DNA from 3 places in the Streptomyces sp. NPDC015032 genome. Region 1 is predicted to be linked to each of the others. Evidence: riboswitches for the same ligand, from Rfam matches in the RefSeq annotation. Region 1 holds a riboswitch; each other region holds the start of a gene.

Region 1 (3,270 bases):
CTTCGTGGGATCCGGCTGATCCTCCGGACGGTTCACCGCCCTGACCTGGGCATGTACGAGTGAGGGTCTGTTGTCCACAGGGCGGCGGGCCCTCGCTCCTTTGTCTGCGACACTGGATGAACCATGCCTAAGCCCGGAGAACTCACTTTCGTCGCGCCCCGCGGAGCCAAGAAGCCGCCGCGGCACCTCGCCGACCTCACGCCCGCCGAGCGCAAGGAAGCCGTCGTCGCGATCGGCGAGAAGCCGTTCCGCGCCCAGCAGCTCTCGCAGCACTACTTCGCGCGGTACGCGCACGACCCGGCCGAGTGGACCAACATCCCGGCCGCTTCGCGGGAGAAGCTCGCCGAGGCGATGTTCCCCGACCTGATGTCCGTGGTGCGCCACATCAGCTGCGACGACGACACCACCCGCAAGACACTGTGGAAGCTGCATGACGGGACGCTCGTCGAATCCGTCCTGATGCGCTACCCGGAGCGGGTGACGATGTGCATCTCGTCGCAGGCGGGGTGCGGGATGAACTGCCCGTTCTGCGCGACGGGGCAGGCTGGTCTCGACCGCAATCTGTCGACCGCCGAGATCGTCCACCAGATCGTGGACGGCATGCGGGCGCTGCGCGACGGGGAGGTCCCGGGAGGCCCGGCGCGCCTCTCCAACATCGTCTTCATGGGCATGGGCGAGCCGCTCGCCAACTACAAGCGGGTGGTCGGCGCGATTCGTCGGCTGACCGACCCGGAGCCGGAGGGGCTGGGGCTTTCGCAGCGCGGGATCACGGTCTCCACCGTGGGCCTGGTGCCCGCGATGCTGCGCTTCGCCGACGAGGGCTTCAAGTGCCGCCTCGCCGTCTCGCTGCATGCACCGGATGATGAGCTGCGCGACACGCTCGTTCCCGTGAACACGCGGTGGAAGGTGCGCGAAGTGCTGGACGCCGCGTGGGAGTACGCGGAGAAGTCCGGCCGCCGCATCTCCATCGAGTACGCACTGATCCGGGACATCAACGACCAGGCGTGGCGCGGTGATCTGCTCGGCCGGCTCCTCAAGGGCAAGCGGGTGCACGTCAATCTGATCCCGCTGAACCCGACGCCCGGCTCCAAGTGGACGGCCTCGCGGCCCGAGGACGAGAAGGCCTTCGTCGAGGCGATCGCCGCACACGGGGTGCCGGTGACCGTGCGGGATACCCGAGGTCAGGAGATCGACGGAGCCTGCGGGCAGCTGGCGGCAGCCGAGCGCTGAGGCCGGAACGGCCCGTGTAACCTGGGCCTGAAATCAACTTCATATTCCGACAGGGGAGCGCCACAGCGCTGAGAGTGCGGCACCGAGGACAGGTCGGCCGCAGACCCTCTGAACCTCGCCCGGGTCATTCCGGGTAGGAAGTTCGGTCATCAACTCATGCTGTTGCGCCCTGCCCGCATACCGCGGGCGGGGCCGCGTCTCTTCCTGGCCAAAACCCAGGAGGAATCCACAATGAGCACCACGCGCAGAACCACGCAGCTCGCGACGACGGCTGTTGCCGCCGCACTCGGCGTCACGGCACTGGCCGGATGCGGGAGTTCCGATACATCGGACTCCGGTTCGGGCGGCACGAAGAGCTCCGGTTCGAAGACCGTGACACTCGTCAGCCATGACTCCTTCAACGTCTCCAAGGACGTGCTGAAGGAGTTCACCGAGCAGACCGGCTACACCGTCAAGGTGCTGAAGAGCGGCGACGCGGGTGTCGCGCTCAACCAGGAGATCCTGACCAAGGGCTCACCGCGCGGCGATGTGTTCTTCGGTGTCGACAACACCCTGCTTTCCCGCGCCCTCGACAGCGGTCTCTTCACGCCGTACAAGGCGAAGGGTATCGACCAGGTGGCGGCCGATACCCAACTCGACGCAGCCGAGCACCGGGTCACCCCGATCGACACCGGTGACATCTGTGTCAACTACGACAAGAAATACTTCGCCGAGAAGAAGCTCGCGCCGCCGCGGTCCTTCGACGACCTGGCGAAGCCCGCGTACCGGAACCTTCTCGTCACCGAGAACGCCCAGACCTCCTCGCCCGGTCTCGGCTTCCTCCTCGGCACCGTCGCCACCTACGGCGAGAACGGCTACCAGGACTACTGGAAGAAGCTGAAGAACAACGGCGTCAAGGTCGTCGACGGCTGGGAGCAGGCGTACAACGAGGAGTTCTCCGGTTCCGCGGGCGGCAAGAAGGCAAAGGCCGACCGGCCGCTCGTCGTGTCGTACGCCTCCAGCCCGCCCGTCGAGGTGCTCTACGCGAAGCCGCAGCCGGCCGAGGCACCGACCGGGGTCGCCACCGGGACCTGCTTCCGCCAGATCGAGTTCGCGGGCCTGCTGAACGGTGCGAAGAACGAGGCGGGCGGCAAGGCCCTGCTGGACTTCCTGATCAGCAAGAAGTTCCAGGAGGACATGCCGCTCAACATGTTCGTGAACCCGGTCACCGAGGGCGCGAAACTGCCGGAGCTCTTCACGAAGTTCGGCGCGACGGCCGACCGGCCGGCGACCGTCGCCCCCGACAAGATCTCCAAGAACCGTGACCAGTGGGTCCAGTCGTGGTCCTCGCTCGTAGTGAAGTAGCGAAGACTCCCGTACGCGGAACGGACGCGGGCGGGAAGGGCACGCCCGAGGAGGGGCCGTGGGGTGAGGAGCCGCGCGGCCGCTCCGGGCGGGTGGACCGCGCGCGTGAGCAGTCGCGGCGCGGGGGCGCGGTGCGGCTCGGCCTGATGGCCGTGCCCGTCGCGTTCTTCGCGCTGTTCTTCGCCTACCCCGTCACCGCGATCGTCGGCCGCGGGCTGAAGGCGGACGGTGTCTGGCAGTTCGGCCGGGTCGCGGAGGTGCTGACCCGGCCGGACATCCGCGACGTCCTCTGGTTCACCACCTGGCAGGCGCTCGCCTCGACGGCGCTGACCCTGCTGATCGCGCTGCCCGGTGCCTATGTCTTCGCCCGCTTCGACTTCCCCGGCAAGCAACTGCTGCGGGCGGTCGTCACCGTGCCGTTCGTCCTGCCGACCGTCGTCGTCGGTACGGCCTTCCTGGCGCTGCTGGGACGCGGCGGGTTCCTCGACGAACTCTGGGGCGTACGCCTCGACACCACCGTCTGGGCGATTCTGCTCGCCCATGTCTTCTTCAACTACGCGGTGGTCGTACGGACCGTGGGCGGGCTGTGGTCACAACTCGACCCACGGCAGGAGGAAGCCGCACGGGTGCTGGGCGCCGGGCGGTTCGCCGCCTGGCGGCGGGTCACCCTGCCGGCCCTCGCACCCGCCGTGGCAG
Region 2 (3,270 bases), on a different contig from region 1:
CGGAGCGCAGCCGGGTGCCTTGAACCTGGAGAGAAAGTTGTAACTCTCAGCCAGGCTGGGCCGGAAGTGCTGCGTACGCTGCGAGCCGGTGCCACCCTGTTCAGAGCGGACGGCAACGACGGCACACAGAGGCTGCTGATCACGACCACCAGCGATTAGCCGGGAGTAAGGCGCAGCCCCCGCCCAACGGCCAGCCCGATCCTACGGATCAGAAGGTTGCAGGTTCGAATCCTGCCGAGTGCGCACCGCCTCTGAGACCGACAGCGTCCCCCAGAAAGTATGCCGGGGGACGCTGAGACGACAGAAGATCAGTCCGCAATTGGCAGATACAGCCGGTTGCCCTGCGCCGCGAACTCGGCGGACTTGGCGAGCATTCCGGCAGCGACCTCATCTTCGCTGGTCACAGCCCCATCAGAGCCGAACTGCTCTGTGATGCTTCTGCTGATCTTCATCGAACAGAATTTCGGGCCGCACATCGAGCAGAAGTGCGCCGTCTTCGCCGGTTCGGCGGGAAGCGTCTCGTCGTGGAACTCCCGTGCCGTGACCGGGTCGAGAGCCAGATTGAACTGGTCCTCCCAGCGGAACTCGAAACGGGCGTCGGAGAGCGCGTCGTCCCAGTCCTGCGCCCCCGGGTGTCCCTTGGCGAGGTCCGCCGCATGGGCCGCGATCTTGTACGTGATGACGCCGGTCTTCACATCGTCGCGGTTGGGCAGACCGAGGTGTTCCTTGGGCGTGACGTAACAGAGCATCGCCGTGCCCCACCAGGCGATCATCGCCGCGCCGATGCCCGAGGTGATGTGGTCGTACGCCGGGGCGATATCGGTGGTCAGCGGGCCGAGTGTGTAGAACGGCGCCTCCTCGCAGATCTCCTGCTGGAGGTCGATGTTCTCCTTGATCTTGTGCATCGGGACATGGCCCGGCCCCTCGATCATGGTCTGGACGCCGAACCGCTTGGCGATCGTGTTCAGTTCACCGAGCGTGCGCAGTTCCGCGAACTGGGCCTCGTCGTTGGCGTCGGCGATCGAACCGGGGCGCAGACCGTCGCCCAGCGAGTACGTCACGTCGTAGCCGGCGAGGATCTCGCAGAGCTCCTCGAAGTGCTCGTACAGGAACGACTCCTTGTGGTGCGCCAGGCACCACGCGGCCATGATCGAACCGCCGCGGGAGACGATGCCGGTCTTGCGGCGAGCGGTCAGCGGGACGTACGGCAGGCGCACGCCGGCGTGGACCGTCATGTAGTCGACACCCTGCTCGGCCTGCTCGATGACGGTGTCCTTGTAGATCTCCCAGGTCAGCTCCTCGGCCCGGCCGTCGACCTTTTCGAGGGCCTGGTAGAGGGGAACGGTGCCGATCGGCACGGGGGAGTTGCGCAGAACCCACTCACGGGTGGTGTGAATGTTGCGGCCGGTGGAAAGGTCCATGACCGTGTCGGCGCCCCACCGCGTCGCCCACGTCATCTTCTCCACCTCCTCCTCGATGGAGGACGTCACCGCGGAGTTGCCGATGTTGGCATTGACCTTCACCAGGAACCGCTTCCCGATGATCATCGGTTCGATCTCGGGGTGGTTGACGTTGGCCGGAAGTACGGCCCGGCCCGCGGCGATCTCCTCGCGCACCACCTCGGGCTCGACGCTCTCCCGGATCGCCACGTACTCCATCTCCGGGGTGATCTCGCCCCGGCGGGCGTACGCGAGCTGGGTCACCGGCCGCCCGTCCCGGCCGCGGCGAGGCAGCCGTGGCCGGCCAGGGAAGACCGCGTCGAGATTGCGCAGAGGAGACCCCATTCGCGGCGAGGTGGGCTTGAGCCCGTCGTCCTCGGGGCGGGCGGGACGGCCCGGGTACTCCTCGGTGTCGCCGCGCGCGATGATCCAGTTCTCCCGCAACGGTGCGAGTCCGCGACGGACATCGGTCTCCGTGGAGGGATCGGTGTACGGCCCCGACGTGTCGTACAGCGTCACGTCCTTGCCGTTGGTGAGGTGCACCTGGCGGACCGGCACGCGGAGGTCCGGGAGCGAGCCCTGGACGTATCCCTTGTGCCAGCCGATGGACTTCCCGGCCTCGTCGCTCTGGTTCGAGGCAGGCGTGCGTGCGTCCGATGTGGTCATGAGACCTACTCCCTACGCCGGCATTACCCGGTAACAGGTTCGGCGGTCGGCGCAGCCCGTCCCGTACGGCCCGTACGGATGTACGGATGTACGGATATCAGCGCCCTCTCAGCCCGGTGCTCCGAGCTCCCGCGTGTGCAAAGGTCCCTCCACGCTAGCGCCCCGTCCGGCGCGATGAACAGAGGGTCCTGCTCTTCTTGCGATGATCGGCCGGTGACGTCCCCCCATATCGCCTCCGACCCGCAGGGCCATCAGCACAGCCACTCGCACAGTCATGGCCCCGCCGCGCCCGTCTCCAAGCATCTGCGGAAGGTGATCGCGGCCGTACTCATCCCGTTCGCCACCGCGATCGCCGTCGGCCTGATGGTGCTCTGGCCGGGCGGTGCACCCCCGCACGAGCGGACCGGTGTCGGTTTCGACCGGCAGACCCAGCAGGGAAAGGTGGTGAAGGTCGACAAGGTGGACTGCAAGGAAGTGAACGCCGCCCAGATGCCCATCGACGGCGGGGCCACCCCGCCGTCGGGGAGCGGGCCGGGGCTGTGCGAGAAAGCCACCGTCGAGGTGACGACCGGTCACGACAAGGGCCGGGCCTTCACCGAGATCGTCCAGCCCGACGCACCACGTCAGTTGCGCGAGGGACAGGGCGTGGTCGTGGCGTACGCCCCCGACGCGCCCCGTGATCTGCAGTACTCGGTGACGGATGCGAGCCGGAAGTTCCCGATGGCACTGCTGGCCGGGATCTTCGCCCTGGTCGTGGTCGCGGTGGGCAGGATGCGCGGGGTGATGGCGCTGATCGCGCTCGCCGTGTCGTTCGCCGTGCTGACCCTGTTCATCCTCCCGGCCATCCTCCAGGGCTCGAATCCCCTGCTCGTCGCGGTGATCGGGGCCAGTGCGATCATGCTGATCGCGCTCTACATGTGCCATGGCCTGACAGCCCGCACCTCGGTCGCGGTGGTCGGCACACTGATCTCGCTCCTGCTGATCGGGCTGCTCGGATCGCTCTTCATCGGCTGGGCGAGCCTGACCGGCAACACCGACGACTACACCGGCCTCATCCACGGCCTGTACCCGCACATCGACATGAGCGGCCTGTTGCTGGCCGGCGTCATCATCGGTTCGCTCGGAGTGCTCGACGATGTGACGGTCACCCAGACGTCGGCGGTCT
Region 3 (3,270 bases), on a different contig from region 1:
CGTGGCGGTGGACCACCGGCCGCGCGGGACGACGGTCTCGTTGACCGCGGCCGCGACGCCGGAGTGCGCGGCGGTCAGCGTGGCGACGAGGGCGTCGAGGGTGGTGCCCGCGGGGAGCACGCGCACCTCGCCGTTCACGGACACGGAGAGGGGCGCGGGCCCGGCGGGGGAGGGGGAGGGGGAGCCGGGCGCGGAGAGCGGTGCGGGCTCGGTCATGCGGGCTGCTCCTGACGTACGGGGGCGGCGGGCAGGAAACGGTGCGGGGTGAAGGGGCGGGCCACCTCGGGCAGTTCGCCGTCGGCCAGCAGGGCGGCCATGGCGTCACCGGTGACGGGCGCGAGCAGCACCCCGTTGCGATGGTGGCCGGTGGCGAGGTGGAGGCCGGGCAGGGGGGTGGGGCCGAGCAGTGGGGCGTTGTCGGGGGAGGCGGGGCGCAGTCCGGCCCGGGTCTCGGTGAGCGGCAGCTCGGTGATGCCGGGCACCAGCTCGTGGGCGTCCCGCAGCAGTTCGTAGACGCCGCCCGCGGTGACGGTGGTGTCCCAGCCCATTTCCTCGCTGGTGGCGCCGACGACCAGTTCGCCGTTCGCGCGTGGGACGAGATAGACATGACTGCCCCGGACCACGGCCCGGACGGTCCGGGTGAGGAAGGGCGCGTACGGGGCGGGCACGGTCAGCCGCAGCACCTGCCCCTTCACCGGCCGGACCGGCGGCACGGCCTCGTCCGGCAGCCCCGGGAGCCGGCCGCTGAGGCTGCCCGCGGCGAGTACGACCTGGTCGGCGCCGAGCTCCGTACCCCCGGCGAGCACGGCTCCGGCGGCCCGGTCGTGGACGACCGTCAGGCGCTCCACCCAGCCGCGGTGGAGGACCACCCCGGCCCGCTCGCAGGCGGTCAGCAGCGCGGCGGCCAGCCGGCGCGGATCGATCTGGTGGTCTCCGTCGACCCGCAGACCGCCGCGGACACCGGGCGCGAGCATGGGCTCCAGGCGGCGGCAGTCGCGGCCACTGAGCCACTCCGACTCCAGGCCCGAACGCCGCTGCAGGGCGTGCAGCTCCCGCAGATGGGCACGGTCGTCGGAGTCCAGCGCGACGGCCAGGGTGCCGCAGGCACGGAAGCCGGTCTCCCGCCCGCTCGCCGCCTCCAGTTCGGCCGCGAAGGCCGGATAGCGCGCGGCCGAGGCGACATTGAGGCCCAGCAGCATCTGCTCGCCGTAGTGGAGTTCGGTGACGGCGGCCAGCATGCCGGCCGCCACTTGAGCGGCTCCGCCGCCGGGTTCGGGGTCGACGACCGCGGTGCGCAGTCCGCGTTGCGCGGCCCGCCAGGCGGTCACCAGACCGATGATCCCGCCCCCGATGACCAGGACGTCGGATCCGTTTCCGTTCCGAGAAGAACGCATGGGCGTCCAGCCCCTCCCTTCGCCGGCATGACCCGGATCAGGTTCGTACGGTCGGAGGCCGCCCCAGCCTCCCTCTCAGCCCGGTGCGTCCGGGCTCCCGCGAGTGTTTTACGTCGGCCACCCTAAACCCCGCCCGCCGGACCCGGTAAGGGAGCAGCCACCGTGGCCCGTTCGCTCGGGGGAGCGGGACGGGCGCCATGGAAGAGGTCCCCCTGTCCTGATGAATCGTCAGGTGCTTATGGTGTACGGGTGAGCGAGCAGCAGCAGTCGCAGCGGCCGGAGCGCCCCGTCCTGTCGGCAGAGCACCGTGTCGTCGTGGTCGGCGCGGGCATGGCCGGCGTACAGACGGCGGTGGCCCTGCGGGAACAGGGCTTCGCCGGCCCCGTCACCCTGATCGGCGCCGAACCGCACCAGCCCTACGACCGGCCCCCGCTGTCCAAGGCGGTACTGCTCGGCAAGGCCGAGAACTCGGCGTTCGACGTCGACTTCGAGGCGCTGGACATCGATCTGCGACTGGGCCGGGAAGTCACCGGCGTGCGCCCCGGCGCGCATGAGCTGGACACCCCGTCGGGACCCGTGCCCTACGACTTCCTGGTGATCGCGACCGGTGCCGAACCGGTCGTCCTGCCCGGTACCGAAGGCGTTCCCGGAGTCCACCTGCTGCGTACCCTCGACGACGCGGCACGACTGCGCCCCGTCCTCGACGAGCAGCACGGCGTCGTGGTCGTCGGAGCGGGCTGGATCGGCGCCGAGTTCGCCACCGCGGCCCGCGCCGCGGGCTGCGCGGTCACCGTCGTCGAGGCCGCCGACCGGCCCCTCGCGGGCGCGATGCCGGCCGAGGTCGCCGCCCCGATGACCGCCTGGTACGCCGAGACCGGCGCCGAACTCCTCACCGGAGCCCGGGTCGCCCGCATCGAGCCGGGCCGGGTGATCCTCGCGGACGGCCGCGAGATCCTGGCCGGAGCGGTCGTCGTCGGAATCGGCGCACGGCCCGCCACCGGCTGGCTGGCCGGCTCCGGCATCGCGCTCGGCACCGACGGATCGGTGACCGCCGACAGTGCGCTGCGCACCTCGCTGCCCGATGTGTACGCGGTCGGCGACTGCGCCTCGTTCCCCTCCGCCCGGTACGGCGAACGCCTGCTCGTCCACCACTGGGACAACGCCCTCCAGGGTCCCCGGACCGCCGCCGCCAACATCATCGCCGCCGCGACCGGCGGTGACCCGGCGCCGCGGACGTACGACCCCGTCCCGTACTTCTGGTCCGAGCAGTTCGACCGGTTCGTGCAGTACGCGGGCCACCACAGGGGCGCCGACACCCTGCTGTGGCGCGGTGAACCCACCGGCCCCGCCTGGTCGGTGTGCTGGCTGCGCGACGGCGTCCTGGTCGCGGTTCTCGCCGTCGGCCGGCCGCGCGACCTGGCGCAGGGACGCAGACTCATCGAGGCCGGCGCCCGCCTCGATCCGGCGCGCGCCGCCGACCCCTCCGTACCCCTCAAGTCGGCGACCCTCTGACGGCGTACCCCGGCGCCCCGTACGGTCGGCCCGGCTACCGACTGTCGGTCCGGGATGGCACGCTTGTCCCTGTGACCGAGATTGACGCAAAGATCGATGCTCTCGTCCCCGCCTGGCTCCACCTCCCCGACATCGCCGAAATGCTCGGTGTCGAGGTGACGCGCGTGCGGCAGCTGGTCAAGGAGGGCCAGCTCATCGCCGTGCGCCGTGGTGAGAACCGGGCGCTCCAGGTGCCTGCCGCCTTCATCGACGGCGACAAGGTGGTCAAGGGCCTCTCCGGCACCCTGACGCTCCTGAGGGACGACGGCTACAACGACGAAGAGATGCTGGAATGGCTCTTCACCCCCGACCCGACCCTGCCGGG

What was found. Region 1 has a riboswitch for thiamine pyrophosphate ahead of ACF08M_RS21195 (thiamine ABC transporter substrate binding subunit). Riboswitches for the same ligand answer to the same signal wherever they lie in the genome.
Region 2: it holds a riboswitch for thiamine pyrophosphate, as region 1 does, so the genes downstream of both, thiC (phosphomethylpyrimidine synthase ThiC) here and ACF08M_RS21195 (thiamine ABC transporter substrate binding subunit) in region 1, are expected to answer to the same signal.
Region 3: it holds a riboswitch for thiamine pyrophosphate, as region 1 does, so the genes downstream of both, thiO (glycine oxidase ThiO) here and ACF08M_RS21195 (thiamine ABC transporter substrate binding subunit) in region 1, are expected to answer to the same signal.

The regions. Positions count from the first base shown of each region.
Region 1 is NZ_JBIBVN010000014.1:101,621-104,890, forward strand. Features, by position in the region: gene ACF08M_RS21185 (phosphatidate cytidylyltransferase) at 1-19, shown strand, start outside; gene rlmN (23S rRNA (adenine(2503)-C(2))-methyltransferase RlmN) at 124-1,230, shown strand; TPP riboswitch at 1,272-1,388, shown strand; gene ACF08M_RS21195 (thiamine ABC transporter substrate binding subunit) at 1,462-2,574, shown strand; gene ACF08M_RS21200 (ABC transporter permease) at 2,721-3,270, shown strand, end outside.
Region 2 is NZ_JBIBVN010000022.1:62,713-65,982, forward strand. Features, by position in the region: gene thiC (phosphomethylpyrimidine synthase ThiC) at 309-2,105, opposite strand; TPP riboswitch at 2,098-2,248, opposite strand; gene ACF08M_RS26780 (YibE/F family protein) at 2,280-3,270, shown strand, end outside.
Region 3 is NZ_JBIBVN010000002.1:363,909-367,178, reverse strand. Features, by position in the region: gene thiS (sulfur carrier protein ThiS) at 1-216, opposite strand, end outside; gene thiO (glycine oxidase ThiO) at 213-1,394, opposite strand; TPP riboswitch at 1,392-1,505, opposite strand; gene ACF08M_RS04520 (NAD(P)/FAD-dependent oxidoreductase) at 1,644-2,906, shown strand; gene ACF08M_RS04515 (Rv2175c family DNA-binding protein) at 2,978-3,270, shown strand, end outside.